One region of the Rhizobium lentis genome, then DNA from elsewhere that is predicted to be linked to it. Evidence: predicted binding sites of a transcription regulator. Region 1 holds the regulator's gene; each other region holds the start of a gene.
The links. Region 1 encodes PhoB, which activates phosphate uptake and scavenging genes when phosphate is short. Its sites were predicted from a motif close to TGTCATNNANCTGTCAT; they were not measured.

Region 1 (9,539 bases):
GTGACCCCGGGCCCGATGTTCCTGATTCATGGAGACCCAGGTATCGGTCACCACGCAATCGGCGCCTGCGACCGCACGGTCGGCATCATGGCAGAGCATGATTTCGGCGCCCTCATTGCGGGCCCAGTTCAGATAGTGATCCTTGGGTTCGGAACCAAGAGGCACGGCCATGTTCATGCGGTAGCCGAAGCGCGCCGCCCCTTCCACCAGCGAATGCAGCACATTGTTGCCGTCGCCGGTCCAGGCGATGGTCTTGCCCTTGATCGGGCCGCGATGCTCTTCGAAGGTCATGATATCGGCCATGATCTGGCAGGGATGGGTGTCGTCCGTCAGCGCATTGATCACAGGCACGGTCGCATGCTCGGCAAGCTCCAGCAGCCTGGAATGCTCGGTGGTGCGGATCATGATCGCATCGACATAGCGCGACAGCACCTTGGCGGTGTCGCCGATCGTCTCGGCGCGGCCGAGCTGCATTTCGGTGCCCGACAGGAAAAGCGTTTCGCCGCCGAGCTGGCGCATGCCGACGTCGAAGGAGACGCGGGTGCGCGTCGACGGCTTCTCGAAGATCATCGCCAGCATCTTGCCGGCGAGCGGCTTGTCGCCCGTGCCGGCCTTGAAGGCCTGCTTGCGGGAAAGCGCATCATTCATGATGGTTCTGAGGTCGGCCGATGTGACGGCCGAAAGATCGAGGAAATGTTTAGGAGCCATGTTCTTACCTGTCGCGCGCCCGAAGGCGGCAATCCCTTTCAAGCCGTCTTCTTGATCTTGGCGACGCGGACGCTCTCGGCGGCGCGCTCGAGACGTACGAGCCCCTCGCGGGCTTCCTCGGCGGTGACGACGAGCGGCGGAAGAAGGCGGATGACGTTGTCGCCGGCCGGCACGCCGAGCAGATGCGCGGCGCGTATCGCCTGCAGCAGTTCGGCCGAGGGAACGGCCGCCTTGACGCCGAGCAGCAGCCCCTCGCCTCTGATATCTTCGATCACATCGGGATAACGATCCTTGAGCGATGCCAGCCCCTGACGGAGGACGAGCGCGACGTCGCGCACCTGCTGCAGGAACCCATCGGCGAGAATGACGTCGAGCACGGCGCTGCCGACGGCCATGGCGAGCGGATTGCCGCCATAGGTCGAACCATGGGTGCCGGCCTTCATGCCGGAGGCGGCTTCGGCCGTTGCGAGGCAGGCGCCGAGCGGAAAGCCGCCGCCGATGCCCTTGGCAACCGCCATGATGTCAGGCGTGATGCCGGACCATTCATGGGCAAAGAGCTTGCCGGTGCGACCGACGCCCGTCTGGACCTCGTCGAGGATCAGCAGCAGGCCCTTTTCGTCGCAGATCTGACGAAGCGCCTTCATGAAGTCTGGAGTCGCCGGACGCACGCCGCCCTCGCCCTGCACCGGCTCAATCAGAATGCCGGCCGTGGCATCGGTGATCGCGGCGCGCACCGCTTCGATGTCGCCGAAAGCCACCTGATCGAAACCCGGCGCCTTGGGACCGAAACCTTCGAGATATTTCTCCTGGCCGCCGGCGGCGATCGTCGCGAGCGTGCGTCCGTGGAAGGCGCCCTCGAAGGTGATGATATGGAAACGCTCGGGATGGCCCTTGGAATACTGATAGCGGCGGGCCGTCTTGATCGCGCATTCGAGCGCCTCGGCGCCCGAATTGGTGAAGAACACCTTGTCGGCGAAGGTGGCGTCCGTCAGGCGTTTGGCGAGGCGCTCCTGGCCAGGAATCTCATAGATGTTGGAGAGGTGCCAGACCTTGTCGGCCTGCTCCTTCAACGCGGCAACCACATGCGGATGGCTGTGGCCGACGGAGGTGACGGCGACGCCGGCGCCGAAATCGAGGTAACGCTCGCCGCCTTCGGTGATCAGCCACACGCCCTCGCCTCGCTCGAACCGCAACGGGGCGCGAGAATAGGTGTCATAAAGCGGCGCGGCTTCAGCCATAGCGCGGGTCTCCCGGTCAGCGTTGTCAGGCACGGACTCCGGCTAAGAAAACCGCGCCCGAAAAATCAAAAATGCCGCCTTTCGGCGGCAGGCGGTACTATTTCCTTTTCGCGCTGCAATGTCAACAAAACTGCGCCCTTAGCGCATGCAGCAAGCTTGTACAGCGGCATTTCCCGCCTTCAACAGGCATTATTGCAGAAATGACACGCAGGGGCAGCAAGTTGGGGAAAACTCGGAATTCGATTCATCCGGATTCCCGCGACTCTTGTCACGGAGTCAGCCTCACACTAGGTTAAAGTTCAATTACTAGACTGCATGCGGCGGAACTAGTCACCAAAATTGATCAAGCGTTTCTTGTTTCGGAGGCTTCCGGGACAACGGTGAGGGATTCTGCCATCACCAACGCAAAAGGTGGAGACAGGGCATGAACTGGACAGACGAGCGGGTCGAGAAACTCAAGAAGCTTTGGTCCGAAGGGCTGAGCGCCAGCCAGATCGCGGCGCAGCTTGGCGGGGTCAGCAGAAATGCCGTTATCGGCAAGGTGCACAGGCTGAGCCTTCCGGGCCGTGCCAAGGCCGGCGGCACGACCACCGCGGCGCGCACACCGAAGCGCCAGACATCAGCGCCACGGGCGCCGAACTACGCCTCCCGGATCACCACCCGCACCGTGACCCGCCAGCAGGGCGCAACGATGCTGAAGGAAGAGATCGAGGTCGATGGCGTCGAGGAAATGGACTATGTGCCGGCCGGCAACGTGGTCGTGCCGATTTCCCGCCGCCTCGGCCTGACGGAGCTGACCGAACGCACCTGCAAGTGGCCGGTCGGCGATCCGCTCAAGGACGACTTCCACTTCTGCGGCTGCGAATCCCCGGACAATTCGCCCTATTGCAGCTATCACCAGAAGCTTGCCTACCAGCCGGTCAACGAACGCCGCCGGGCGGCCGCTCGGGTGAGCTGAGGGGCGATCGCCGGACATGAAAAACGGGCCGAGCGGCCCGTTTTTTATTGGTTCGCGCCAATAGCGCCGCTCATTCAGCGTCGACCACCGGTCTCGACCCGTCCTTCGGCCCCCGCTTACATGCCGCAACGTCTCGATTCCCTCTTCTCCCCTGCGGGGAGAAGGTGCCCGTAGGGCGGATGAGGGGCCGGCGAAGCCGGTCCTTCCCAACAATGCCATGTGAACTTCGGTCGTGTTGGGCGCTTGCCGTTGACGTGATGGGATAGGTGATGACGGGAGGGTGTGCCGTGTGGCCCCCTCATCCGCCTGCCGGCACCTTCTCCCCGAGGGGAGAAGAGATTTGCCGCACTCTTTCCGTTCCCCACCAACCTCTCATGGGGCACGTCCCCTCACCCCGTCCGTGTTCGGGAGCTCAAGCTTCCATCGAATAACCGGCGCCACGGACGGTGCGGATGACGTCCTGCATGTTGGAGAAGTTCAGCGCCTTGCGCAGGCGGCCGACATGGACGTCGACGGTGCGTTCGTCGACATAGATATCGTGGCCCCAGACGCCATCGAGCAGCTGTGAGCGGGAGAAGACCCGGCCCGGCGACGACATCAGGAATTCCAAGAGGCGGAATTCGGTCGGGCCGAGGCGGACTTCGCGGCTCTTGCGATGGACGCGATGGGTTTCGCGGTCGAGCTCGATATCGCCGCACTTCAGCACCGAGGACAGCACCTCGGGGCGTGCACGGCGCAGCATCGCCTTGACGCGGGCGACGAGTTCGGGAGTCGAGAAGGGTTTGACGACGTAATCGTCGGCGCCGGTCGACAGGCCGCGGACGCGCTCGCTCTCCTCGCCGCGCGCCGTCAGCATGATGATCGGCAGCCGCTCGGTTTCCGGCCGCATGCGCAGGCGCCGGCAGAGTTCGATGCCGGAGACGCCGGGCAGCATCCAATCCAGGATGAGAAGGTCGGGCGTGCGTTCCTGCAGCCTGATTTCGGCCTCGTCGCCACGCAGAATGGTATCGACTTCGAAGCCTTCGGCTTCAAGATTATAGCGAAGAAGTACGCTGAGCGCTTCCTCGTCTTCAACAACTGCGACTCTCGGGATCATGCGTGTCCGTCTCCTCGCACACGAGCCTTAAACCGGGGGCGATTTAAACAGGCGTCCTGCGCAAATTCAGAAATTGGCTGCGACCTCTTTGCGCGCCCCGAACGGGCGCGCACGCAATCGATTGATCGGAAGATTATTCCGTCGCGGCGCCGACGGTGTTGGCGCTGTCATCCTTCGGGCGATCGCCTTCCGGCTGCGCGCCCGTCGCCATGTAATAGATCGTCTCGGCGATGTTGGTGGCATGGTCGCCGATGCGCTCGATGTTCTTGGCGCAGAAGAGCAGATGCGTGCAGCTCGTGATGTTGCGCGGATCTTCCATCATATAGGTCAGGAGTTCGCGGAACAGCGAGGTGTACATCGCGTCGATTTCGTTGTCGCGCTCGCGGATAGCGGTCGCCTTGTCGGCGGCCCGTGTCGTATAGACGTCGAGCACTTCCTTGAGCTGGACGAGCGCCAGCTCGGAGAGATGCTCGAGGCCGCGGGCGAGCTTGCGTGGAACGCCGGTGCTCTGGACGGCGATAACGCGCTTGGCGGTATTCTTGCCGAGGTCGCCGACGCGTTCGAGATCGGCGGCGATGCGGATCGAACCCATGATCTCGCGCAGGTCCGAGGCCATCGGCTGCCGGCGGGCGATGGTGACGATCGCCTTGTCGCCGATTTCGCGCTCGGTGTGATCGAGGATCACGTCGTCGGAGATGACCTTCTGCGCCAGCGCGGTATCGCCATTGACCAGCGCACGGACGGATTCGGCGACCATCTGTTCGGCCAGGCCGCCCATTTCGGAAATCCGCCTGGAGAGGAACTTCAGATCATCATCATAGGCAGAATAAATATGTGTCGATGCCATGGGGCTTTGTCCTCGAATAAGGGGAAGGCTTCGGATGGCCGCAATCAGCCGAAGCGACCCATGATGTAGTCCTGGGTACGCGGATCATCCGGATTGGTGAACATCTTGTCGGTGTCGTTCTCCTCGACGAGATTGCCGAGGTGGAACATGGCGGTGCGCTGCGAAACGCGCGCGGCCTGCTGCATCGAGTGCGTGACGATGACGATCGTGTAGTTCTCGCGCAGCTCGTGGATGAGCTCCTCGACCTTGGCGGTGGCGATCGGGTCAAGCGCCGAGCAGGGTTCGTCCATCAGGATAACCTCAGGGCTGACGGCGACGGCGCGGGCAATGCACAAGCGCTGTTGCTGACCGCCGGAGAGGCCGGTACCGGATTCATGGACGCGATCCTTGACCTCATTCCAAAGGCCGGCGCGCTGCAGGCTGGTCTCGACGATCTGGTCGAGGTCGGCCTTCGACTTGGCTAGGCCATGAATGCGCGGGCCATAAGAGACGTTTTCATAGATCGACTTCGGGAACGGGTTCGGCTTCTGGAACACCATGCCGACGCGGGCGCGTAGTTCGACGACGTCGATATCCGGATCATAGATATCGTCGCTATCAAGCGTGATCTTGCCGGTGACGCGGCACCCCTCGATCGTGTCGTTCATGCGGTTGAGGCTCCGCAGGAAGGTCGACTTGCCGCAGCCCGACGGGCCGATCAGGGCGGTTACGGTGTTTTCGCGAATGTTCAGGTTCACGTCGAAAAGCGCCCGCTTTTCGCCGTAGTAAACCGAGACATCCTGTCCGATCATCTTATACGGGACGTTGCTCATCTTCTGATCCAGCGCCTTTTCAACTGCAGCTTCCGTCAACATGTTCATGATGTTTAACTCCGTTTACCAGCGGCGCTCGAAGCGACGACGCAAGAGAATGGCACCCATGTTCATGGCGACCAGGAACAGGAGCAGGACGATGATGGCACCCGAAGTACGCTCAACGAAGGCGCGTTCGGCCTCGTTCGCCCACATATAGACCTGCACCGGCAGGGCCGTCGAGGGCTCGAGCGGCGTCGTGGGCGCATTGGCGACGAAGGCGACCATGCCGATCAGGAGCAGCGGCGCGGTCTCGCCGAGCGCATGCGCCAGGCCGATGATGGTGCCGGTGAGAATGCCGGGCATGGCAAGCGGCAGGACATGGTGGAACACCATCTGCATCTTCGAGGCGCCGAGGCCCAAGGCGGCGGCGCGGATCGAGGGCGGCACGGCGCGCAATGCGGCGCGGGTCGCGATGATGATCGTCGGCAGCGTCATCAGCGTCAGCACCAGGCCGCCGACCAGCGACGCCGAGCGCGGCAGACCGATGAAGTTGATGAAGACGGAAAGGCCGAGCAGACCATAGACGATCGACGGGACGGCGGCGAGGTTGTTGATGTTGACCTCGATCAGGTCCGTCAGCCTGTTCTTCGGCGCGAACTCTTCGAGATAGATCGACGCCGCCACACCGATCGGCAGCGACAGCACGAGCACGATCAGCATCAGATAGAGCGATCCGATGAGGGCGACGCCGAGGCCGGCGGCTTCGGGACGGCTGGAATTGCCGTTGACGAAAAGGCCGCTGTTGAACTGCTTCTGAAGCGCGCCGTCCGCCTTCAGCTGGTTCATCCAGGCCACCTGCTTGTCGTTGACCTTGCGGTTCTTCTCATCGACGGAGAGATCGATCTGGCCCTTGTTGGCGCTGTCGACATTGGCGTCGGCGAGCAGGGTGACCTCGACCGTCTTGCCGATGATCGAGGGATCGGCGACGACCAGATCACGCAGCTGGATCGGCGCGCTCTTGGAGAGCATCGCGGTTGCGTCGCGCACGTCGGGACGGCTCGAGGCGTTGATGTTCAGCTGCTTGACGATCGCTTCGCGCAGCAGAACCGGATAATTGGCCGCGACCAGCACGGAAGGATCGGTCGCCCGCTTGTTGTTGGGGTCGATCGTCTTCTCCGTGAATTCGATCGGCAGGGTGATCGTCGTCTGCTGGAAGGCGGTGTAGCCCTTGCCGATCACCGTCCAGAGCAGGACAAAGAGGAAGATGAGGCCGAAGGCGATGGCGGCGATGCCATAGGCCTGGAACCGGCGCTCGGCGGCGTAGCGCCGCTTGATGCCGATATCGCGGCGGGCGGGCGCCTTGGAAACGGTGACGCCGGCGGGAGAAACAATATCCGTCATTCGTACTGCTCCCGGTATTTGCGCACAATGTAGAGCGCATAGATGTTGAGGCAAAGCGTGATGCAGAACAGCGTGATGCCAAGCGCGAAGGCAACCAGTGTCTGCGGCGAGGTGAATTCAAGGTCGCCTGTGAGCTGATTGACGATCTTGACGGTCACCGTGGTCATCGGTTCGAAGGGATTGATCTGGATGCGGGCGGCAACACCCGCGGCCAGCACGACGATCATGGTTTCGCCGATGGCGCGCGAGGCGGTCATCAGCAACGCGCCGACGATGCCGGGAAGAGCGGCCGGCAGCACCACCTTTTTGATGGTTTCGGAGCGGGTGGCGCCGAGACCGAGCGAACCGTCACGCAGCGCCCGCGGCACGGCGGTGATGATGTCGTCCGACAGCGAGGAGACGTAGGGGATCAGCATGATGCCCATGACGATACCGGCCGTCAGAACGCTCTGCGCCTGGATGAAGCTGCTGTAGTTGCCGGAGAGCAGGCCGCTGATCTGAGCGGAGAAATCGCGCAGGAACGGGCCGACGGTGACGAGGGCGAAGAAGCCGTAGACGATCGTCGGAATGCCGGCGAGCACTTCGAGCAGCGGCTTGGAGATCGAACGCACCTTCGGCGAGGCGTATTCGGCCATATAGATGGCGGCGAAGAGGCCGACCGGAACGGCGACCAGCATCGCCACCAGGCCGATATAAAGCGTGCCGAGCAGAAGCGGGACCAGGCCGAATTGGCCGAAGGACGAGCTGCCGGCGCCGGCAAAGCGCGGGTCCCAGACGGTGCCGAAGAAGAATTCGCCGGCGGGAACGACGGCAAAGAAGCGCGCGGCCTCCGACAGCATCGACAGCACGATGCCGATCGTCGTCAGGATGGCGATCGAGGAGGCGAGCAGCAGGCCCCAGAGCATGACGCGCTCGACGCGGTTGCGGGCGCGGAAGCGCGGCGTGATCGCGCGCAGCGCATAAAGGGCGCCGGCAACGGCCAGAACGAAGACGATCGCGGTCATGGCGAGGCGGCTCGTCAGGCTCATGGCGTTGAGCTTTTTGGCGGCCTCGACCATGTAAGGCTGCGGCTGACCGGCGAGCGGCACGCCCTTTTCGCTGAGCTTGGCCTGCAGGGCGGCTGGGTCGTTTGCCACCGCGGCGGCTTCGTCTGATGTCAGCATCGTCAGTCCGCGGGCGACCGTCGCCACCATCGAATAGCTCAGATCCTGTTCGACGGCGGCCTGGGCCTTGACGTCGTCAGGGAAGGCGCCGCGAACCGAAGACTGGATGATGCCGGGGCTGACGGAGAGCCAGACGCAGAGGACGATCAAGGCGGGAAGGACCGTCCAGATAGCGGCATAGGCGCCGTAATAGGCCGGTCGTGAATGCAATGCGGAGGACCTGCCTCCGGCAAGTGCTGCGGCACGGCTGCGGGCAACCAGATAGGCGGCCGCGCCGATCACCACAAGGCACAAAAGTATGACGGATGTGCTCATTCGTTACGTCCCCAGGCCCACGGCCCCCAAAAAGCGCGGCGGCTTCATCAGCCTGCCTGCGGCTTCCAATCATGGAGAAGGAATTCAAACCCTGCATCGGATACTGGCGCGCAGGGACATAAAGTAATGCCGGCGCGGGCTACGAGAGCGCCGCGCCGGCAAGGTTATTACATGGACTTGCCGGCTTCGACAGCCTTGCGGATCGCTTCGCGCTCGGCATCCGGAGCGGCAACCAGGCCATATTCAGCCAGCGGGCCGTCGGGGCCGATCATCTGGTCGGATACGAAGAAGTTGACGTATTCCTTCAGGCCCGGAACGGCACCGAGATGTGCCTTCTTGACGTAGAAGAACAGCGGTCGGGAAACCGGGTAAGTGCCGTTGGCGATCGTTTCGACGGACGGAACGATGCCGTTCACCGTAGCGACCTTGAGCTTGTCGGCATTGTTTTCATAGAAGGAAAGGCCGAATACGCCGACGCCGGTCTTGTTGGCGGCGATGCGTGCGAGGGTTTCCGGATAGTCGCCGTCGATGTCGACTGCAGCGCCGTCCTTGCGGACTGCGACGCAGGCCTTGGTCTGGGCAGCCTTGTCGGAGATTTCCTTGGCGATGACATCGAGAGCGCCGGAAGCCTTGCAGCCGGCGGCCAGGACGTTCTGTTCGAAGACTTCGCGCGTGCCGTGCTTTTCGCCCGGAATGTAGGCGGCGATATCAACAGCGGGGAGCTTCGGGTTGACTTCCGACCACTTCTTGTAGGGGTTGGCGACGAGCTTGCCGTCGACGACAACCTGGGCAGCCAGCGCCTTGTAGATGTCGGCGGGAACGTAAGCGACATCGGGGTTGCCGGAATCGGTTGCGAAGACGATGCCGTCATAACCGATCTTGACCTCCTGGATGTCCGTTACGCCGGCTGCCTTGCAGGCTTCGGCTTCGTTCTTGTTGATCGGGCGCGAAGCGTTTGCGATGTCGATGGTGTCTTCACCAACGCCCTTGCAGAATTCCTTCAGACCAGCACCCGTGCC
Region 2 (9,539 bases), 1.7 Mb from region 1:
TTGCCGGCTTTGCCATCCAGGCGGTCGCCGGCGCTTTCTGGGCGCCGCTGCCCGCCGCCGTCGCCGCCATTCCCGCCGTCCTCGTCACCTTCCCAATGGTCAGGGCATCCAGCCGGACGGTGGCGCGGATCGTGCCGCACGACGAGACCTATGCCGTCGATCTCGACGCGCTCATCGGCCGAACCGCCGAAGTGTCGCTCGGCCCGCTCGACCAGGGACTGCCGGGGCGCGTCCGCGTCAAGGACCAGCATGGCAACTGGCATGTGCTGAGAGCCAAGGCGGCCAAAGGCCAGAACCCAATGAAGATCGGCACCGAGGTTCTCCTCGTCGATCGCAAGGCAGATGTATTTATCGCCATTCCCGCGCTGGCCGATCCGGCCGGAGCGGACAATCAATCTTTCAGGGAGCAGCCATGATGTATGACATTATTCTACCGGCCGTCATTGCCATCGTCCTCATTTTCGGCATCGGTTTTGTTCTCGCCTCTCTCTACACGCGCTCCAGCCGCGACGAGGCCTATGTACGTACCGGCCTCGGCGGCCAGAAGGTCGTGCTCGACGGCGGCTCCGTCGTGCTGCCGATCTTCCACTCGATCGCCCGGGTGAATCTGAAGACGCTGCGGCTCGAAGTCCGCCGCGGCGAAGGCGATGCGCTGATCACCAAGGACCGCATGCGCGTCGATATCGGCGCCGAATTTTACGTCCGCGTCAAACCCGACGGCTCGTCGATCGCGCTGGCCGCCCAGACGCTCGGCGATCGCACAAACGACGCCGAGGCGCTTCGCATCCTGATCGAGGCGAAATTCGTCGACGGCCTTCGCTCGGTGGCGGCGACCATGAACCTCGACGCACTGCAGGAACAGCGCATGGATTTCGTCAAGGCCGTGCAGGAAGCCGTCGGCGCCGACCTCCAGTCGAACGGTCTCGAGCTTGAATCCGTGTCGCTTACACGCCTCGACCAGACCGACATCAAGCATTTCAACGCCAACAACTTCTTCGATGCCCAGGGTCTTGCGGCGCTGACCCGCATCACCGAAGGCCGCAAGAAGGAGCGAAACGAAATCGTCCGCGACACTGAAGTCGCCATAGCCCAGAAGGATCTGGAAGCCCGCCAGCAGTCGCTGGCCATCGAGCGGACCAAGCGGGAAGCCGAACTCAACCAGGAACGCGACATCGCCAACAAATCCGCCGCGACCCGCGCCGAAACCGCCCAGCAGGAGCAGGCGGCCAAACGCGCCGAGGAGGAAGCCCGTATTGCCTCCGAACAGGCGATCGCCGAGCGCGAGGCAGCCGCCAAGCAGGCGCGCGAAAGCGCCAACATCGATGCCGCCCGCGCCGTCCAACAGCGCGATACCGAAGCCAAGCGCGACCTTCAGATCGTCGCCCAGGAAAGCGCCATCGCCGTTGCCAACAAGAGCCGCGAAGAATCCGAGGCGAAGGCGACTGCCGAAATGGCCCGCGCCCGGGCAATCGCGGCAGAGGAGAAGGTCGGCACCGCCAAGGCGATCGAAATCGCAGAACGCGAAAAGCAGATCGCCGTGATCGACGCGCGCAAGAAGGCCGAAACCGAAGCGACCGCCGTTACCGTCGGCGCGGAGGCCGAAAAACAGGCGGCGAGCGACCAGGCGGAAGCCATCAAGACGCTTGCGACCGCAGAAGCGGATGCCGCAATCATCAAGGCCAAGGGCATTCTGGAAACCGGTCGGGCTCAGGCTGAAAGCGAAGCGCTTCTCAACGACGCCCGCAATAAGCTGAGCGCTGCCATCATCGAGTTCGAAATCACCCGCGAGCGCATCCGCATCATTCCCGAAGCGCTCGCCGAGGCGGTGAAGCCGATCGAGAAGATCTCCGATATCAGGATCTTCGACACCGGCGGCATGCTCGGCCGCGGAAACGGCGCGGCTGGTGGAAACGGCATCGGCCTCGGCGAAGGGCTGGCTGGCCAGCTCCTCTCCTATCAGGCCAACAAGCCGATCCTGGACAAACTATTGAAGGAGGCCGGCTTCGACGGCGACGACGCCATCGCATCCCTCCTTGGAAATCTCGATAGCCCACTACCGGCAAAGCAGGCCGCCGCGCCAAAGCCGGCAATGCCGGCCGCCGCCCCGGTGAAGCCTGCTGCACCGGCCGCAGGTCCGGCAAAGACGATCGCCCCTCAGGCGCCGAAGAAGGAATAACGACAACGTCGGCGGGCTGGCTATCTCACCCAGCCCGTCGCCAGTGCGCTCGCCCAGTCGGCACGGCCCCTCTCGGCGGCCAGTGCCGACATCGCCATATGGTCATAGGCGACGGTTCGGAATTGCCATATCCATCCGGCAGCCGTTTTTTCCAGAATGGCGTAGCTCGCCAGCGGATGGCCGACTTCCACCTTATGGTAATAGGGCAGCTCGTCGTCATAGGCCGCGCAGCCGACGCTGCCGGGATTGACGATGAGGCGGCCGTCGGACAGCCGGACGGCGCGCGGGAGGTGGCTGTGGCCGCAAAGGATGAGCGGCAGGTCGATGCCTTCGGCGAGCGCCTCGATCGTTTCGATCGGCTTCAGGAAGACGTGCCCCTCCGGCGAGACGGACTCCAGCCAGTAGAGATTGTCGTCCTTGGGCGTGGCATGGCAGAGATAGACCTCGCCGCGATAGACGGTATCGAAGGGCAGGCTGCGCAGCCAGTCGAGATGGGTTGGCGTCAGTTTCCGATGGGCGGCGGCATCCGAGGCATGCATCGCGGCCGGGTCCTGCTCGATCAGATAGCGGTCATGATTGCCCCGAACCGAGGTCAGGCCGAGCGGCATCAGCATATCAGCCGTCCGGCCGGCCTCCAGCGGGCCACTGAAGAAATCGCCGAGATTGACGATCTCCTCGATGCCCTGTGCCTGAATATCCGCAAGCACCGCCGCAAGCGCCAGATGGTTGCCATGGATATCGGCGATCGCGGCGAACCTCATTCAACTGCCTCGATAGGTGGAATAGCCGTAGGGCGAGATCAGCAGCGGCACATGGTAGTGCGCGTTGACATCGGCAATGCCGAAGCGGATCGGCACGAGATCGAGGAACGCCGGATGCGGCAGCGGCGTGCCGCAGGCTCTGAGATAATCGCCGGCGTGGAAGACCAATTCGTAGGTGCCGACGTGGAAGTTCTCGCCGACGAGAATCGGGCCGCCGTCGACCCTTCCATCGGCATTGGTCATAACAGTCGTCAGATGCCTTCGCATCTCGCCGTCGATCCGGAAGAGATCGATCCTCAAGCCTTCGGCCGGTTTGCCCAAGGCGGTATCGAGAACATGGGTTGTCAGTCCGGTCATAGGGCTGGCTCTTTGATGATGAAGGGGGTCTCGAAGAAGAACTCCTCCAGATTGTTGCCTGGTCCGTTGCGGTCGACGACCAGGAATTCCGAGGGTTCGCCGAGCGCCATCAGCGGATGATGCCATACGTTGCGGCGGTAGTTCACCCCCTGATCCCCGCGCGCAAGAAACACCTCAGGCCTGGCGGGACGCCCGTTCTCGTCCTCGGAGACGACGACGAGGAAGGGACGGCCGGAAACCGGCGAGAAACTCTGGCTGCCGAAGGGATGGCGCTCCATCATGTCAACCGCATAGGGAAAGCTGCGCGGCTGACCGCGGAAGAGATTGATGATGACACGCGCGCCCTCGCCTGCCGCTTCCGCTACGGCCAAGGCATGGAAGCGCTCCGTCGTGCCGCCATTGATGAGCCGCATCGAGGCCGGATCGGCCTCGATCACCTCGCCGAAGCGGGCGAAGGCGGATTGAGTGAGCGGGCGGATGTCGAGAAATTCGGACATGGCTTCACTCGCCTTGGGCATGCCAGTTACGGATGGCATCGATCGCTGAAAGAAGCTCCGGCAGCGTGCGATAAGTCGCCTCCCAGAGCTCGACCGGATCGAGATCGAAGACGTCCTCGAGGATACGGTTGCCCGTGCCGCAGATTTTCGTCCAGGGCAGATCGGGATGCTCGGTCGCAAATTCCGGATGCGACACCAGCAGGCGGGACGCCGCAGCACCAATGGTGAAGTGGCAAAAGGCAACCGCCTTGAAGGTAAGCTTGTCTCCGGCGAAGGCTGCCCCATCCATTCCGCCGGCGAAAGACAGCGCTTCCGACGCCGCCTCATACATCTCATTGAGATAGTCGATCGCACGCCACTCTTTCATTCAGCCTCCGGCAGCATTGATGTCAGGCGCAGTAGCGCAATCCGCTCGACCTGCGCGGCCGCCGTCGCAAATTCCTCGTCTCGACCATTGCCGATCCGTTTCTCGAAGGCCGACAGGACGTCGTCCTTGCCGAGTCCCTTGACGGCGATGATGAAGGGAAAGCCGAATTTTTCGACATAGGCCGAATTAAGTTCCGTGAAGCGGGCATGTTCAGCCACACTCAGGCGATCAAGGCCGGCGCCGGCCTGCTCCTTCCGGCTGTCCTCGGTCAGTTCGCCCGATATCGCAAGACGACCGGCAAGATCCGGATGGGCACGCAGCACGCCGAGGCGCTCCTCATGGCTTGCCGCGCGGAAGGCGGCGACGAGCGCCGCGTGCACGCCGGCCGCCGTCAGCGGCTCCGTCACGCGGCCTGCGTCATGGGCGCGCTCTGCGATAAAAGGCGAATGTTCGAAGACACCGCCGAAGCGGGAAACGAAATCCTGGCGCGACAACATCAGAGTGCATCCGGCTGATGGTGCTTGTGCCAATGCTCGGCGATCTCGATGCGGCGCGGTATCCAGACCTTGTCGTGCTTCAGCACATATTCGATGAATCGCTTCAGCGCCGCCGCCCGGCCCGGGCGTCCGACGAGACGGCAATGCAGCCCGACCGACATCATCTTCGGCTTGCCGGCCTTGCCTTCTTCATAAAGCGTGTCGAAAGCATCCTTCAGATAGGTGAAGAACTGATCACCGGCGTTGAAACCCTGCGGCGTGGCAAAACGCATGTCGTTGGTTTCGAGCGTATAGGGAATGATCAGGAAGGGTTTCCCGTCGACGCCCTTCACCCAGTAAGGCAGGTCGTCGGCATAGGAATCGGAGGAATAGAGGAAACCGCCCTCTTCCTGCACCAGTCGCAGCGTGTTGTCGGAAGGCTTGCCCTGATACATGCCGTAGGGCCGCTCGCCGGTCAGTTCGGTGTGCAGGCGCACGGCCTCTAGAATATGCTTGCGCTCGAGATCCTCGGGGAAATCCTTGTATTCCAGCCAACGGTAGCCATGGCTGGCGATCTCCCAGCCGGCCTCCTTCATGGCGGCGACGGCTTCCGGGTTGCGCGCCATCGCCAGCGTCACGCCGTAAACGGTCGCCTGCACCTTGAAATCGGTGAACATCCGCCAGAGCCGCCAGAAACCGGCGCGCGATCCATATTCATAGATCGATTCCATGTTGAGGTTGCGCTGCCCGGGCCAGGCTGCCGCGCCGACGATCTCCGACAGCAGGTTTTCGGACGCCGGATCGCCGTCGAGGATCGAGCTTTCGCCGCCCTCCTCGTAATTGATGACGAACTGCACGGCAACGCATGCCTCGCCCGGCCATTTCGGATCGGGCGTCTGGCGCCCGTAGCCGACGAGATTGCGCGGATAGGTCTCAGATACCATTAAATCACCTTCTGAAAAGACGGCGAACGGTATCATCCGCAGCTGGAATGTCGAGACGGAAACTGAGCAGAAGAATTTACCCTTGCTGCACAATTACTTAGCTTGAGGCCTGTTCAGGCGATCCTGCGTGCGCTGACCTTGCCCATCGGATGCAGCGAGTGAACGCGGAACGGACCGCCGGCACCCTCTTCGATCATCAGCGCCACATTGGCGACCATGACCAGCTCGCCGATCACAGGCCCGAAGATCGTCCGCAGCGCCGGCTCGATGCGGGGTATGTCGACCGCGTTGACCGGACCCGTTACCGGCATGTGGAAGCGGAACTCCTCCATCACGTAAGGATTGCCCCAGCGATGGAGATTGGCGAACTGCGCGGCCGACAGCCCGTCCGGGTCGCTCCGCTCGATCTCGGCTTCGCTGAGCGGCGCACGGAAACGGTCGAATTCCTGCACGATCGCCGAGGCGAGATACTGGATCTGTTCGCAGGGAGCGCTCGGCTGCAGGCTATAGAAATTGCCGAGCCGGGCGATTTCGAGGCGCGGCAGCCGGAAGGGAGGGACAGTCCCGGAAAAACGCATCAGGTCGCGCAGAAGTTGCGCTTCCGACATGTCGGGGGACAGGTGAAAAGGCGCTTTCAGGACGCCGTGAAAACCATAGCGCCGCGGCACGGCCGTATGAAAGGCGAACTCGTGAATGCCGAGGCCGCGGACGGCCGGAGGCTCGACCATCTCGCCCGAAAACACGTTTCGGCCAAGCCAGTTAGCAGCCACGAGCGAAAGGGGGTCACTCGCCGGAGGCGTGAAGCAAATGGCATAGCGCATGCAATTTCCTCCATCAAGGAAGTGAGCGCCGGTAACTTCAGGCGCTGCCGATGCGCAAGCTGATAGGTGATTTGCATGACAGAATAACGAAACGCAGCTGTATCTAATTCACGTTTAACGTGAAGCGACAGCAATATGGCTTGAAATTGCGAAGCTTTCCGGCAGCAAAAATTCACACGCTGTATCGGCCGCGATACAGACCGCCGCCTCCGCCAGCCGGTGGGCCAGCCCGAAACTGACCTTGAAGCCACCGGTCAATGCGACAAGTCGGGGATGGTCGGGATGGCGGCCGATCATCGGATCGCGGTCGATCGCCTTCGGGCGAAGCCCTGCCCAGCGTTCGACGACGGGCGCGTTGCGGAGCGCCGGCACGATGGCCCGCGCCGCCTCGATCAGCGCATCGAGCTGGGCATCTGTCGAAAAGGGATCGTCGAAGCGGTTCTCGCTGGTGCTGCCGATCGCCGCATGCCCAGCCTCATGCGCGACGACATAGAGCCCGTCGAGGAAGATCGTCGGCAGCGCCGGGTCAACACCCGCTTTCAACAGCGCCGCCTGCCCTTTGACCGGCTGGCCGAGCGGCTGCGTCAAGCCGGGCGTCAGCCCCTGCAGCAGAGGAAAGGACTGATAGCCCGCGGCCAGAATGCAGCGGCCGAACGCAACGGTTTCGCTGCCTATCTCAGCCGTGCCTCGATCCGGATCGAGATCGGCGACCGGAGCATTTTTCATGATGCGCACATATTTTGTCCGCTGCAGAAAGGCGATCAGCGCCGAAATCAACGAGCGGGGGGCGACGCGGGCGGCAAGCGTGTCATGCACGAACCCGCTCTCGCCGGCGGACGCCTCGATCCAACCATCGACATTAGGCCTGTCGAGCACGTGCCAGTGGAAGCGCCGCTCGCCTGCCCGCCAGTGGCGTTCGGCATCCTCAAAATGGCCATGGGCGATGCGGTTGAGATGCGGTTTCGGCAGCGGGATCAGCCGTCCGGACCTGTTGTAACCGGCTGAAAGCCCGGTCGCGGCTTCGAGCGCTGCGATCTCGGTTTCGAGCGATACCAGGGCGTCGAACTGGAATTGCTTCTTCTCCGACCACCGGTCCGGCATATGCGGCATCAGCGCGCCGAGCAGGCCGCCACTTGCCCCGCTGCCCAGGCTGCCGGCGTCGGCGAGAATGGTGTTTATGCCGCGACGCTCGGCGTGGACGGCCGCCCAGAGACCCATGATGCCGCCGCCGACGATCAGCAAGTCGCAAGAAGATTGACCGGACGCCGGCGCAGGACTATCGGCTTGTTCCATGGCAGAGATGAATCCAGATCAGATTGGCGCGGGCGCGCCGCAGCCGCTCGAATGGCGCGACGGCGATATGCCCTATTCCACCGCCTTTGGCGATCATTTTTATTGTCAGACCGATGGACGGCTGGAATGCGGCCATGTCTTCCTCGCCGGCAACGGCCTGCCCGAGCGCTGGAGTGGGCGGCAGGAATTCGTGATCGGCGAACTCGGCTTCGGCACCGGCCTGAACTTTGCCGAAACCTGGCGGCAATGGAAGCTGCACCGTGAGAGTGGCCAGCATCTGCATTTCATCTCCTTCGAACTCCATCCGATGCGCAGCGAAGAAATCGGCAGGGCACTCTCGCACTGGTCGGAGATCGATGCCGAGCGCGAGGCCCTGACCGCGGCCTGGCCGCAGATGCCTGATGGTACCGTCTCACTCGATGTCGATGCCCAGACGCAGCTCAGCGTCGTCTGCGGGCCAGCGCTGGACGGCGTTGCCGCAGCAAAGCCCAGCTTCGACGCCTGGTATCTCGACGGCTTCGCGCCCTCGCGCAACGGCGACATGTGGTCGGAAGAACTGATGCGTGAGGTCAACGAAAAGACCGTTGCCGAAGGCACCTTCGCAACTTATGCCGCGGCCGGCTTCGTGCGCCGCAACCTCATCGCGGCCGGTTTTACAGTCGAACGCCGCAAAGGCTTCGCCGGCAAGCGCGAAATGCTCTGCGGTATCAAGACTTCCTGCGCATAAAAGATTAGTAGCTGGTGCGCTCCGGCTGGAACTCGTCCTTGCCGAGCCATTGCCGGATCTTCTCTTCCAGCAGTTCCGGGCTGATCGGCTTCGACATATAGTCGTCCATACCGGCATCGAGGCAGAGTTCGCGATCGCTTTCAAGCGCATGGGCGGTGACGCCGATGATCGGCACCCGGTGGCCCTGTCCCTGTTCCCGTTCCCGGATCGTCCGCGTCGCCTCATGGCCGTTCATGACGGGCATCGAGACGTCCATCATGATGATGCGCGGCGTGTGCCGCTCCCAGGCGGCGACCGCCTGCTTGCCATTGGCAACGACCAGGAAGGAAAGGCCCGTCGACTGCAGGATTTGGGTAAAGACGATCTGGTTGACCTCATTGTCCTCGGCGACGAGCACGTCGACGAATTCGGCCGACCGCTTCTGCGGCTCGGGCGCAGGTGCGGGCGCCGGCACGGCCGATTCCGCCTGCAGCCGGGCGATCTCGGCTTCCGAAGCCTGTTTCACACGTCGGGCGCGCACCACTTCAACGACGGTGTTGCGCAGCACGTTGGCGCGTGCCGGCTTCATCAGATGCGCGTGGCCGTTCAGCGCTGCAAATTCCTTTTCCGTGCCGGAAATATCCATCGACGTCAGGAAGATGATCGGCAGCTCGACGAAGCGGGGATCGGCGCGCAGCCGACGCGCGACATCGGCGCCGTTCATGTCGGGCATGTGATAGTCGAGCACGACGGCATCGACGGTGACGCCGAGATCGGCCGCCGCTTCCAGGATCGCAAGACCGGTGCCGCCGCCCTCGGCGGCCACACCGTCGAAGCCCCAGAGTGAAAGCTGCTCGGTGAGGATGCGCCGGTTCACCTCATTGTCGTCGACGACGAGAATGCGCGCGCCCTGCACATTGATCGGCAGCGGCTTCGGCTCGAGGCGGGCGGCCGCCACCGCAAAGGGGAGGTTGATGGTGAAGATCGAACCCTTGCCCCATTCGCTCTCGACATTGATATAGCCGCCGAAGAGATCGACGAGGCCAGCGGTTATCGCAAGGCCGAGCCCCGTTCCCTCATGCCGCCGGGTCGAGGAGGCGTCGACCTGCGAGAACTTGTCGAAGACGGATGCGAGCTTTTC
Region 3 (9,539 bases), 570 kb from region 1:
GGTCTCCGAAGGTTATCTGAGCCCACAGGCCAAGGGTGCGGCCCATGGTGAAATCGGCCAGACGCAGTTTCTGCCGCGCAACGTCGTACGCTTCGGCGCCGACGGCGACGGCGACGGCCGGGTCGACATGGTTGGCTCGCGCGCCGATGCGCTGGCCTCGACCGCCAATTTCCTCAGGGGCCACGGCTGGCGTGCGGGCGCGGGCTATCAGCCGGGAGAGCCGAATTTCGCTGCCATCCAGGGCTGGAACGCCGCCAGCGTCTATCAGCAGGCGATCGCTTATATCGGCCAGCAGATCGACGGCGGCAGATAAGCCTTCATCGATAGGAACATCCGGAAACGCCGCTCTCAATGCGGCGTTTTTCATATGCGGGAATCAAAACCACCGGACGCCGTCTTGCGTCGCTCCTCCTGCGGCGGCACGGTCGCTCCTGCTACGACGCAGTTGCGGCCGGAAGCCTTGGCGGCGTAAAGCGCCAGGTCAGCGCGTTTGACCAAATCCTCGAAGTTCCGGTTGGCAACTGCATTTGCCCGGCCGGCGCATCCGAAACTCGCCGTCACCTTAAGCACGTCACCGCCAGGCAGTGGGATTTCCGCCGCCTCGATCGCCTGCCGCACACGCTCGGCGACGATTGCGGCGGCGTCGGGCGTCGAATCCGGCAGAAGCGCCAGGAACTCCTCGCCGCCATGGCGCACCAGGAGATCGAAGGAACGGAAATTCTGACGCGCGACGGCCGCGACCTGCCGAAGCACGGCATCGCCGGCATCATGCCCGTGAACGTCGTTGATCTTCTTGAAATGGTCGAGGTCGAAGAGCACGACGGAAATCCAGCGCGATCCATGCTCGGCCTGGGTGAGGAGTGCCGACGCGGCGACCTCGAAGCCGCGCCTGTTGTAAAGCCCCGTCAGAAGATCGGTCTGCGCAGCGTTGCGCAACTCGCCCACCAGCTTCTCTCGATCTTGAGACAACCGGTCGATCAGGCGCAAACCTCTTGCCGCCAGCACCATCACCAGCGTGGCGAGAATCAGTAGGCCCGCACACAGCGCCAGGATCCGTGTCAGGTGCAGATGCGAAAGCGTCGAGAACTGTTCGCCGGTCTCGTGAATATCGCTTGCAGCCTCCACCATCTTCCGCTGCAGGAAGGCCATGCGCTCTCGCTGCGCAGCCGCCCAGACGTCGCGCATTGGGCGTGACGGCCGCCATCCGGCAAGAATGGCGTCGGTGATCGCGTTCGCCTTCACCTGTTCGCTGCGATTAAGATAGGCGACGATGTCGCGCACGATTGGCGCCGAGGAATGGAAGACCATATGATCCATGCCGGCGCCGAGCATGGTCTTGCCTTGTATGAACAGTTCGATCGGAAACCTGGCGGAAACGCCTTGATCGAGGTAACGGGTGCCAATTCCCGTGATCAATCTTTCGCCGTAGTAGGTCAGCAGGATGCCCATCAGCTGGTTGGATTTCTCAAGCAGCACGGGATCGCTGATCAGCGGCGAAAGCGCGTCGACGACGGCAAGCTGCTTGAGGGCCGCATACCAATAAGCGGAACCGGGATTGCTGCCCGAATAACGGCCCTGGTCGACGGCGCTTCGGGCGGCGACGATGCGGCTGTAGGCGAGGCTGAGAGCCGATAATTCACCTGCAAGTCCCTCATCGAGCGTATCGCGAGGCGGCAGGCTGGCATAGAAGGCGCGACGTTCGCGATCGAGCGTGAGCCGGCTTCGCTGCATATCGACGACAGTCTCGCTGCCTGGATGCGCAAGATAGCGGCGCGTGGCCTCGATTTCGCTTAGGATTTCCGTGGCGGCGATGGACCCGCCGCGCGCAAGCACATCGGCGAACTGCCGGTCCTTCTCGAGATCCGTGTATCGCTGCATGGAAGTACGAAGGACGAAGACGCCTTCAATGAGCATGAAGACAAAGGGCAGCAGGATGGCGGCCAGGATAACCTTTTTGATGGTTTCGAACTTCATCGCCAATCGCCACGTGATCAAAAGCGGTCGCGCAACCAATTGATGCAAGCTTAGCAGTAATTCTTAAAAAACTGATAAACCCGCCTGACCTAGATCTCCGGTCGAATGAAGTCACGGGTGTCGGCGTCCATCACCCAGAGTTCACCCGTCGAAATGTCGAACCAGGCACCATGAAGATGAAGATTTCCCGCGTCTTCGAGCGCCTTGATATTGGGAAAGCTTCTGAGATTGTCGATCGAGTTGCGGATGGAGACACGCTCGAGCGCGGTTTGCCGCTCGGCCGCCGTCATGACGTCATTGCTCTGGATCTGCTCGGCTGCAGGTTTGACCAGCGACATCCACCGGCCAATGAAATCGCCGGGCGATAGTGGCTCGGCATTCGGATCAAGCGCCGCACGGATCCCGCCGCAGCGGCCATGACCCATGACGACGATATCCGAGACCTTCAGCGCCTGAACGGCAAATTCAAGAGCGGCCGACGTCGAATGGAAATGGCCGTCCGGCTCGTAGGGCGGAACCATATTGGCAACATTGCGGATGACGAAAAGCTCGCCCGGCCCGGCATCGAAGATCAGCTCGGGAGCCGCGCGTGAATCCGAACAGGCAATGACCAGCGTGCTCGGATTCTGACCGTTTTCGGCAAGTTGGCGATACCTGTCGCGGGCGTCGGCATAACGCCCGTTCATAAAGTTGCGATAACCGTCGAGAAGGGTGTTTGGAAAACGCTGCATGCTTTTGGATTAGCGCGCGCGGAAGACAAGATCAACTGCTGCACCGCAAATGAGCCCATTGGCAAATGCGTCATTTTTTCCGCCGCTGCGCCGGGTGCACGAGCCGGCGCATCTGCACCATGGCCATCGGCGTCGCAAGGCTGGACGCGTCGCTTGCCAGCATCAACTCATTGCTGCCCCGCTTGACGGCACGCGCCAGCACTTCGAATACGCTGGCGGTGGCAAGCTGCAACGCCTTTTCGTCCTCGAGGCCGGACAGCAGGCGCGACAGGAATACGGCGGCGAGCAGGTCGCCGAGACCATTCGGCGGGTTCTCAACGACGCGGTGCTCGGCAAGAAGCGCGTGACGGCCGGAAAGATAGAGATTGCCGGTCCCGCCTGCCATCATCGGCACCGCCGAGGTGACGAGCATGCGCGACGGCCCGAGCGCCAGCGCCGCCTCCATGATCGCGCTGTTGTCGTCGAGTGCTGCCCCCGACAGCCAGGCGAGCTCGTACCGGTTCGGCGTCGCGAGCGAGGCGAGCGGAATGAGATGGTCGCGAATGGCCTCGGCCGTCGCTTCCGGCACGTAGAGGCCGCCGAGATCGCCCATGACCGGATCGCAGACATAAAGCAGGTCGGGATTGTTTTGCCGGAGCGCAGCGATCAGCCGGGCGACGGAGCGCGCTTGGGCGGCATTGCCGAAATAGCCCGAAAGCACCGCCCTGACTTCGCCGATCCAGGGCGCACGGATCAGATCGTCGATCGCCGCATCGAAATCCGCCTCGGCAAATGTCAGTCGCGTCGAACGGCCATGGCCGGGATGCCAAGGCAAGACGATGGTCGGCAGCGCCCAGACGGCATGACCTAGCGTTTCCAGTGCAAAGACGGCCGCCCGGTTTCCGACCGAGCCGCGCACCACATGGCTGGAGATGACGATGACTGCGCCCGCTGCGTTTTCCGACATGTTTCCAAGGCCCGAATGATGATGGCGTTTGATGATCTTTTTGACGCCTTACTGTCAACCATTCTTCACGTGACCATGAAAATGTGAGGCAGCATGAGAAACGAGAAAATGGTCTTTCCCGGGCGGTTTGGCCAAAAATCCGCGAAAACCTCTGCCGGTTTCCCATTTCCCACGCCAAAAAAGCATCAAAACAATCGTTCAGACCTCTATTTTAGAGATTTTTTCGAATGATCTTCTGCTAGCTTGCGGAAAATCAGTCCATTGCGGGGAGGCATTTCATGGCTGCGAGAAACAATCCGAAACGGGAAAAGCAGATCGAAAACGCGCGCAAGATCGCCAAGGCGACGCGCGAGTCGCATCTCGATCCGGTAATTCTGTTCGGCCGGGCCAGCAATGACGATCTCGAACTTTATACGCCTGAAATGCTGGCGCGCTCCGCCGTGCATTCGGCAAAGGAACTCGCCGCCTGGAACGGCAAGACGCCCCGCGTCAGCATCGACACCATTCCCGAAGTGACGCCTGATGGCACCGCCGTCTCGGTGCTTTCGGTCACCGACCAGAATATGCCTTTCCTTTATGAATCGGTCATGGGTGAAGTAACGAGCACCTATCGCGATCTGTTCATGGCCGTGCATCCCATCCTCGTCATGGAAAAGGGCAAAGCCCCCGCGCTCTATTCCGCCGACCACCCGAGCGATCCCGCCGCGCGCGTCAGCCATATCCAGCTCCATATTGCCCCGTTGAACTCCACTCAGGCTGCCGATCTCGTCAAACGCGTCCAGACCGTGCTCGAACAGGTCCGCCTATCGGTCTCCGACTGGAAGCCGATGCTCGCGAAGCTCGACGGGGTGATCGCCGAGCTTGCGGCCAACGGCCCCGGTCGCAGGAAGGCCGAACACGCCGAGGCAATCGCCTTCCTGAGCTGGCTGCGGGACGAGAATTTCACCTTCCTCGGCATGCGCGAATATGTTTATTCCGGCAAGGGTGCCGACGCCAAGGTCGAGCGCGACAAGGGCGCCGGCCTCGGCATCCTCTCCAACCCCGATGTTCTCGTGCTCCGCACCGGCAAGGACGCGGTGACAACGACGCCCGAGATCCTCGCCTTCCTCGACGGCCCCGATTTCCTGATCGTCACCAAGGCGAACGTGAAATCGATCGTCCATCGCCGCGCCTATATGGACTATGTCGGCGTCAAGCGCTTCGATGCCGACGGCAATGTCACAGGGGAACTGCGCATCGTCGGCCTTTTCACCTCGACGGCCTATACCTCGCTCGCCTCCGAAATCCCGCTGCTGCGGTCCAAAATCGAAAAGGTGAAGGAGCATTTCGGCTTCGACCCGATGAGTCATTCCGGCCGCATGCTCGACAACACGCTGGAATCCTATCCGCGCGACGACCTTTTCCAGATCGACACCACGCTGCTCGCCAGTTTTGCCGAGCAGATCAACGATCTCGCCGACCGGCCGCGCGTGCGCGTCCTGCCGCGCATCGATCATTTCGACCGCTTCGTCTCGGTCATCGTCTATGTGCCGCGTGAGGAGTATGATTCGATCGTGCGGGAGCGGATCGGCACTTATCTGAAGACCGTCTACGACGGCCGCGTCTCCGCCTATTACCCGGCTTTCCCGGAAGGCGGTGTGGCGCGCGTTCATTTCATCATCGGCCGCTCCGGCGGCAAGACGCCGCGCATTCCGCAGGCCAAGCTCGAGCAGACGATCCGGGAAATCACCGCCCGCTGGGATGATCGTTTTGAAGCGCTGGCCGGACCCAAGGCGCCGAAGCTATCGGTCGACCAAGCCTTCCAGGATTCCTTCACGCCCGAAGAAACCGTTGCCGACCTCGCCGATATCGGAGCCTGCGCTGCCGGCGAACCGCTCCGCATCCAGTTTTACCATCGCCGGGAAGAACATGGCCGTGTCCTCTCGCTGAAGATCTTCCACTCCGGGGGCCAGTTGGCGCTGTCGCGTCGCGTGCCGCTTCTGGAGAATCTCGGCTTCAATGTCGTCAGCGAACGGACCTTCGACATCGGCGTGCCGGCCGCCGATGGAGAAACGAAGCTCGTCGTGCTGCACGACATGGAGCTCGAGACCCGCACCGGCGGCGACATCGATCTGCAGCGTTATGGCGCCACCCTCGAGGAAGCCTTCGTCGCCGCCTTCGCCGGCACGATCGATAATGACAGCTTCAACCGGCTGATCCTGTCGGCCGGGCTCTCGGCGCGCGAGGCCAACGTGCTGCGCGCCTATGCGCGTTATCTCCGCCAGGCCGGCATCGCCTATTCGCAGGATTATATCGCAACGACGCTCGATAAATATCCGAAGATTGCCGCCACCATTTTCCGCCTCTTTCACGACACGCTCGACACCAAGCTTTCGGAAAAGGCCCGCGCCAAGAAGCTCGCCGACCTGCACCAAGCGATCGAGGCCGAACTCGCCGACGTTCCGAGCCTTGACGACGACCGTATCTTGCGCCGCTACGTCAACATCGTCGACGCGACGCTGCGCACCAATTATTTTCAGAAGAACCCGGATGGCTCGCCGAAATCGATGCTGGCCTTCAAGCTCGATCCGCACCTGGTCGACGGCCTGCCGCAACCCAGGCCCTTCCGCGAGATGTTCGTCTATGGCGTCGAGGTCGAAGGCGTGCACCTGCGCTTCGGCAAGGTGGCGCGTGGCGGTCTGCGCTGGTCCGACCGCGCCGAGGATTACCGCACCGAAGTGCTCAGCCTCGTCAAGGCGCAGCAGGTGAAGAATGCCGTCATCGTGCCGGTCGGCGCCAAGGGCGGCTTCTATCCGAAGAAGCTTCCGATCGGCGGCAGCCGCGACGAGGTCTTCAATGCCGGCCGCGAGGCTTACAAGACTTATATCCGCACGCTGCTTTCGATCACCGACAACATATCGGGCGCCGATATCGTGCCGCCGAAGGATACGGTCAGACTCGATGGTGACGATCCCTATTTCGTCGTTGCCGCCGACAAGGGTACGGCGACCTTCTCCGACACCGCCAACGCGCTGGCGCAGGAAGCCGGCTTTTGGCTGGACGATGCCTTCGCCTCCGGCGGCTCGGCCGGTTACGACCACAAGAAGATGGGCATCACCGCCCGCGGCGCCTGGGAAACCGTAAAACGCCATTTCCGCGAAATGGACATCGACATTCAGACGACGCCCTTCACCGTCGCCGGCGTCGGCGATATGTCGGGCGACGTCTTCGGCAACGGCATGCTGCTCTCGCCGAAGATCAGACTGATTGCCGCCTTCGATCACCGCGACATCATCATCGATCCCGACCCGGACATGGAAAAGACGCTGGCCGAACGCCAGCGGCTCTTCAACCTGCCACGCTCGAGCTGGCAGGATTTCGACAAGGGGATGCTTTCGAAAGGGGCGATGATCATCTCCCGCTCGGCGAAATCCGTGACGCTGACGCCGGAAGCGGTTGCCGCGATCGGCATCGACAAGGCTGTCGCCACGCCCTTCGAGATCATGACGGCGATCCTGAAGAGCCCCGTCGACCTGCTCTGGTTCGGCGGCATCGGCACCTATGTGAAGGCTCCCTCCGAAACCGACGCCGAAGTCGGCGATCGTGCCAACGATCCGATCCGCATCACTGCGACGGAGGTACGCGCCAAGGTGATCGGCGAGGGCGCCAATCTCGGCGTCACCCAGAAGGGCCGCATCGCCTACGGCCTCAAGGGTGGGCGCTGCAACTCCGACGCCATCGACAATTCGGCCGGCGTCAACACCTCGGACGTCGAGGTCAACATCAAGATCGCGCTGGCATCCGCCATGCATGACGGGCGCTTGACCCGGGCAAAACGCGACCAGCTTCTTTCATCGATGACCGAAGAAGTGGCGGCCCTGGTGCTGCGCAACAACTATTTGCAGTCGCTGGCGATCTCGCTGACGGAACGCAAGGGCACGGCAAACGGCCTGGAGCTTGCGCGGTTCATGACCGTTCTCGAAGGTGCCAAGCAGCTGAATCGCAAGGTCGAGACGCTGCCCGATGACACAACGCTTGCCGAACGTTATGCCGCCGGCAAGCCGCTGACCCGGGCGGAAATCGGCGTGCTTGTGTCCTATGCCAAGATCGTGCTCTTCGATGCGCTCGCCGCAAGCGATCTGCCGGACGATCCCTATTTCTCCGCGACGCTTTCGAATTATTTTCCCGTGAAGATGCAGAGGTCGAACGCCGGCGACATCGCCAGCCACCGCCTGAAGCGCGAAATCGTCGCGACCGTGCTTGCCAACGAGGCCATCAATCGCGGCGGACCGAGCTTCACGGTCGCCATGATGGATGCGACGGCGGCTTCGGCGCCGGAAGTGGTGCGCGCCGCCATCGTCGCCCGCGACGGTTTCGACCTGACCCGGCTCTGGGCCGAAACGGACGCCCTCGATGGCAAGATATCAGGCGAGATGCAGAACCGCCTCTACGAGGAGATCAGCCATAGCTTCACCGTGCTGACGCGCCTCCTCCTGAAGACCGGCATGACCAAGGCCGATATGGCGGAAGTGATTAGCCGGTTGCAGGCTGCCCTGAAGAAGCTGAAACCCGCCTTTGCCGAACAGTCCGCCAGCGATGCCGCCGCCCGCCAGGCAGAATACCTCCAAGCGGGTGTGCCGGAAAAACTGGGCGCCGAGATCGCCAATATTCAGAGTTTCGCCCTGGTGCCCGAGATCATGCAGATTGCCGAACGCACCGGCGAGCCGCTGGTGCGGGCCGCCGAGAACTACTTCGCGGTGTCGCAGACCTTCCGCATCGCCCGGCTGCTGGCGGCGGGCGGACGGATTCTCACCTCCGATCACTACGAGAACCTGGCGCTTGCCCGCAGCATCGACCAGATCGCCAGCGCCCGGCGTGACATCGTCATCTCTGCCCTTTCCGATCACGGCAAGGAGAAGCTGCCGGTTCAGGCCTGGCATGCGCAGGATCGTATCCGCATCAACCGTATCGTCGAGGAGCTTTCGAGCCTGAGCGACAGCGGCGATCCCAACCTTGCACGCATTACCGTTGCCGCAGGTATCCTGACCGATCTTGCGCGCGACCGGGCGAGGTGAGACAGTCCGCGAAAAGGGAGCGGACATTGAATCGCATAGACTGGACAGGAACGCAGCCGCCGAAGGCCACGGAGAAGGGCATCTGGGGTTGGATGTTCTTCGATTGGGCGGCCCAGCCGTTCTTTACCGTGGTCACCACCTTCATCTTCGGGCCCTACTTCGTCTCACGCCTGACCGATGATCCGGTGTCGGCCCAGACGATGTGGAGCAATATGGCGACGATCTCCTCGGTGATCATCGCCCTGCTCTCGCCGGTTCTCGGCTCGATCGCCGACCAGTCCGGCGCACGCAAGCCCTGGATCGGCTTCTTCGCGATCGTCAAGATCGTCAGCCTTTTCTGCCTGTGGTTTGCAGCCCCCGGCTCGCCTGTCCTCTATCCCGTGATCTTCATGATCCTCGCCTCGATCTCGGCCGAGTTTTCCATCGTCTTCAACGATTCGTTGATGCCGCGCCTTGTCGACAAGGCGGAGGTCGGCAAGCTCTCCAACACCGCCTGGGGGCTTGGTTACCTCGGCGGCATGATCGTGCTGATTGCTGTCGTCACGCTTTTGGCGGCAAACCCGGAGAGCGGCAAAACCGTTCTCGGCCTCGATCCGCTTTTCGGCCTCGATCCCAAGACCGGCGAGGATGCGCGCATCACCGGGCCGATCTCGGCTGTCTGGTATCTGATCTTCATCCTGCCGATGTTCTTCTTCACGCCCGATGTTCGCCGGGGCCTTCCCTTCATCAGCGCCGTGCGCCTCGGCCTGCGGGAACTCAGGAATACGCTCAGTGAACTCAAGGAGCGCCGCGGCATCCTGAAATTCATCATCTCCCGCATGATCTATCAGGACG

Region 2: a site for PhoB is predicted at 6,475-6,491, ahead of J0663_RS03300 (DUF1045 domain-containing protein). Genes of this name have one in related genera too.
Region 3: a site for PhoB is predicted at 3,704-3,720, ahead of J0663_RS08550 (NAD-glutamate dehydrogenase). Genes of this name have one in related genera too.

The regions. Positions count from the first base shown of each region.
Region 1 covers NZ_CP071454.1:2,349,644-2,359,182, reverse strand. Annotated here, with positions in the region: gene argF (ornithine carbamoyltransferase) at 1-708, opposite strand, end outside; gene J0663_RS11335 (aspartate aminotransferase family protein) at 747-1,946, opposite strand; gene J0663_RS11330 (GcrA family cell cycle regulator) at 2,371-2,904, shown strand; gene phoB (phosphate regulon transcriptional regulator PhoB) at 3,317-4,000, opposite strand; gene phoU (phosphate signaling complex protein PhoU) at 4,134-4,847, opposite strand; gene pstB (phosphate ABC transporter ATP-binding protein PstB) at 4,892-5,707, opposite strand; gene pstA (phosphate ABC transporter permease PstA) at 5,723-7,042, opposite strand; gene pstC (phosphate ABC transporter permease subunit PstC) at 7,039-8,520, opposite strand; gene J0663_RS11300 (substrate-binding domain-containing protein) at 8,688-9,539, opposite strand, start outside.
Region 2 covers NZ_CP071454.1:656,872-666,410, forward strand. Annotated here, with positions in the region: gene J0663_RS03260 (OB-fold-containig protein) at 1-416, shown strand, start outside; gene J0663_RS03265 (flotillin family protein) at 413-2,176, shown strand; gene J0663_RS03270 (metallophosphoesterase family protein) at 2,197-2,937, opposite strand; gene uraH (hydroxyisourate hydrolase) at 2,938-3,294, opposite strand; gene J0663_RS03280 (ureidoglycolate lyase) at 3,291-3,791, opposite strand; gene J0663_RS03285 (HepT-like ribonuclease domain-containing protein) at 3,796-4,158, opposite strand; gene uraD (2-oxo-4-hydroxy-4-carboxy-5-ureidoimidazoline decarboxylase) at 4,155-4,655, opposite strand; gene puuE (allantoinase PuuE) at 4,655-5,578, opposite strand; gene J0663_RS03300 (DUF1045 domain-containing protein) at 5,692-6,399, opposite strand; gene J0663_RS03305 (NAD(P)/FAD-dependent oxidoreductase) at 6,514-7,692, opposite strand; gene mnmC2 (tRNA (5-methylaminomethyl-2-thiouridine)(34)-methyltransferase MnmC2) at 7,691-8,419, shown strand; gene J0663_RS03315 (response regulator) at 8,424-9,539, opposite strand, start outside.
Region 3 covers NZ_CP071454.1:1,782,336-1,791,874, forward strand. Annotated here, with positions in the region: gene J0663_RS08530 (lytic murein transglycosylase) at 1-313, shown strand, start outside; gene J0663_RS08535 (GGDEF domain-containing protein) at 364-1,974, opposite strand; gene J0663_RS08540 (carbonic anhydrase) at 2,064-2,705, opposite strand; gene pdxY (pyridoxal kinase PdxY) at 2,776-3,651, opposite strand; gene J0663_RS08550 (NAD-glutamate dehydrogenase) at 3,930-8,705, shown strand; gene J0663_RS08555 (MFS transporter) at 8,732-9,539, shown strand, end outside.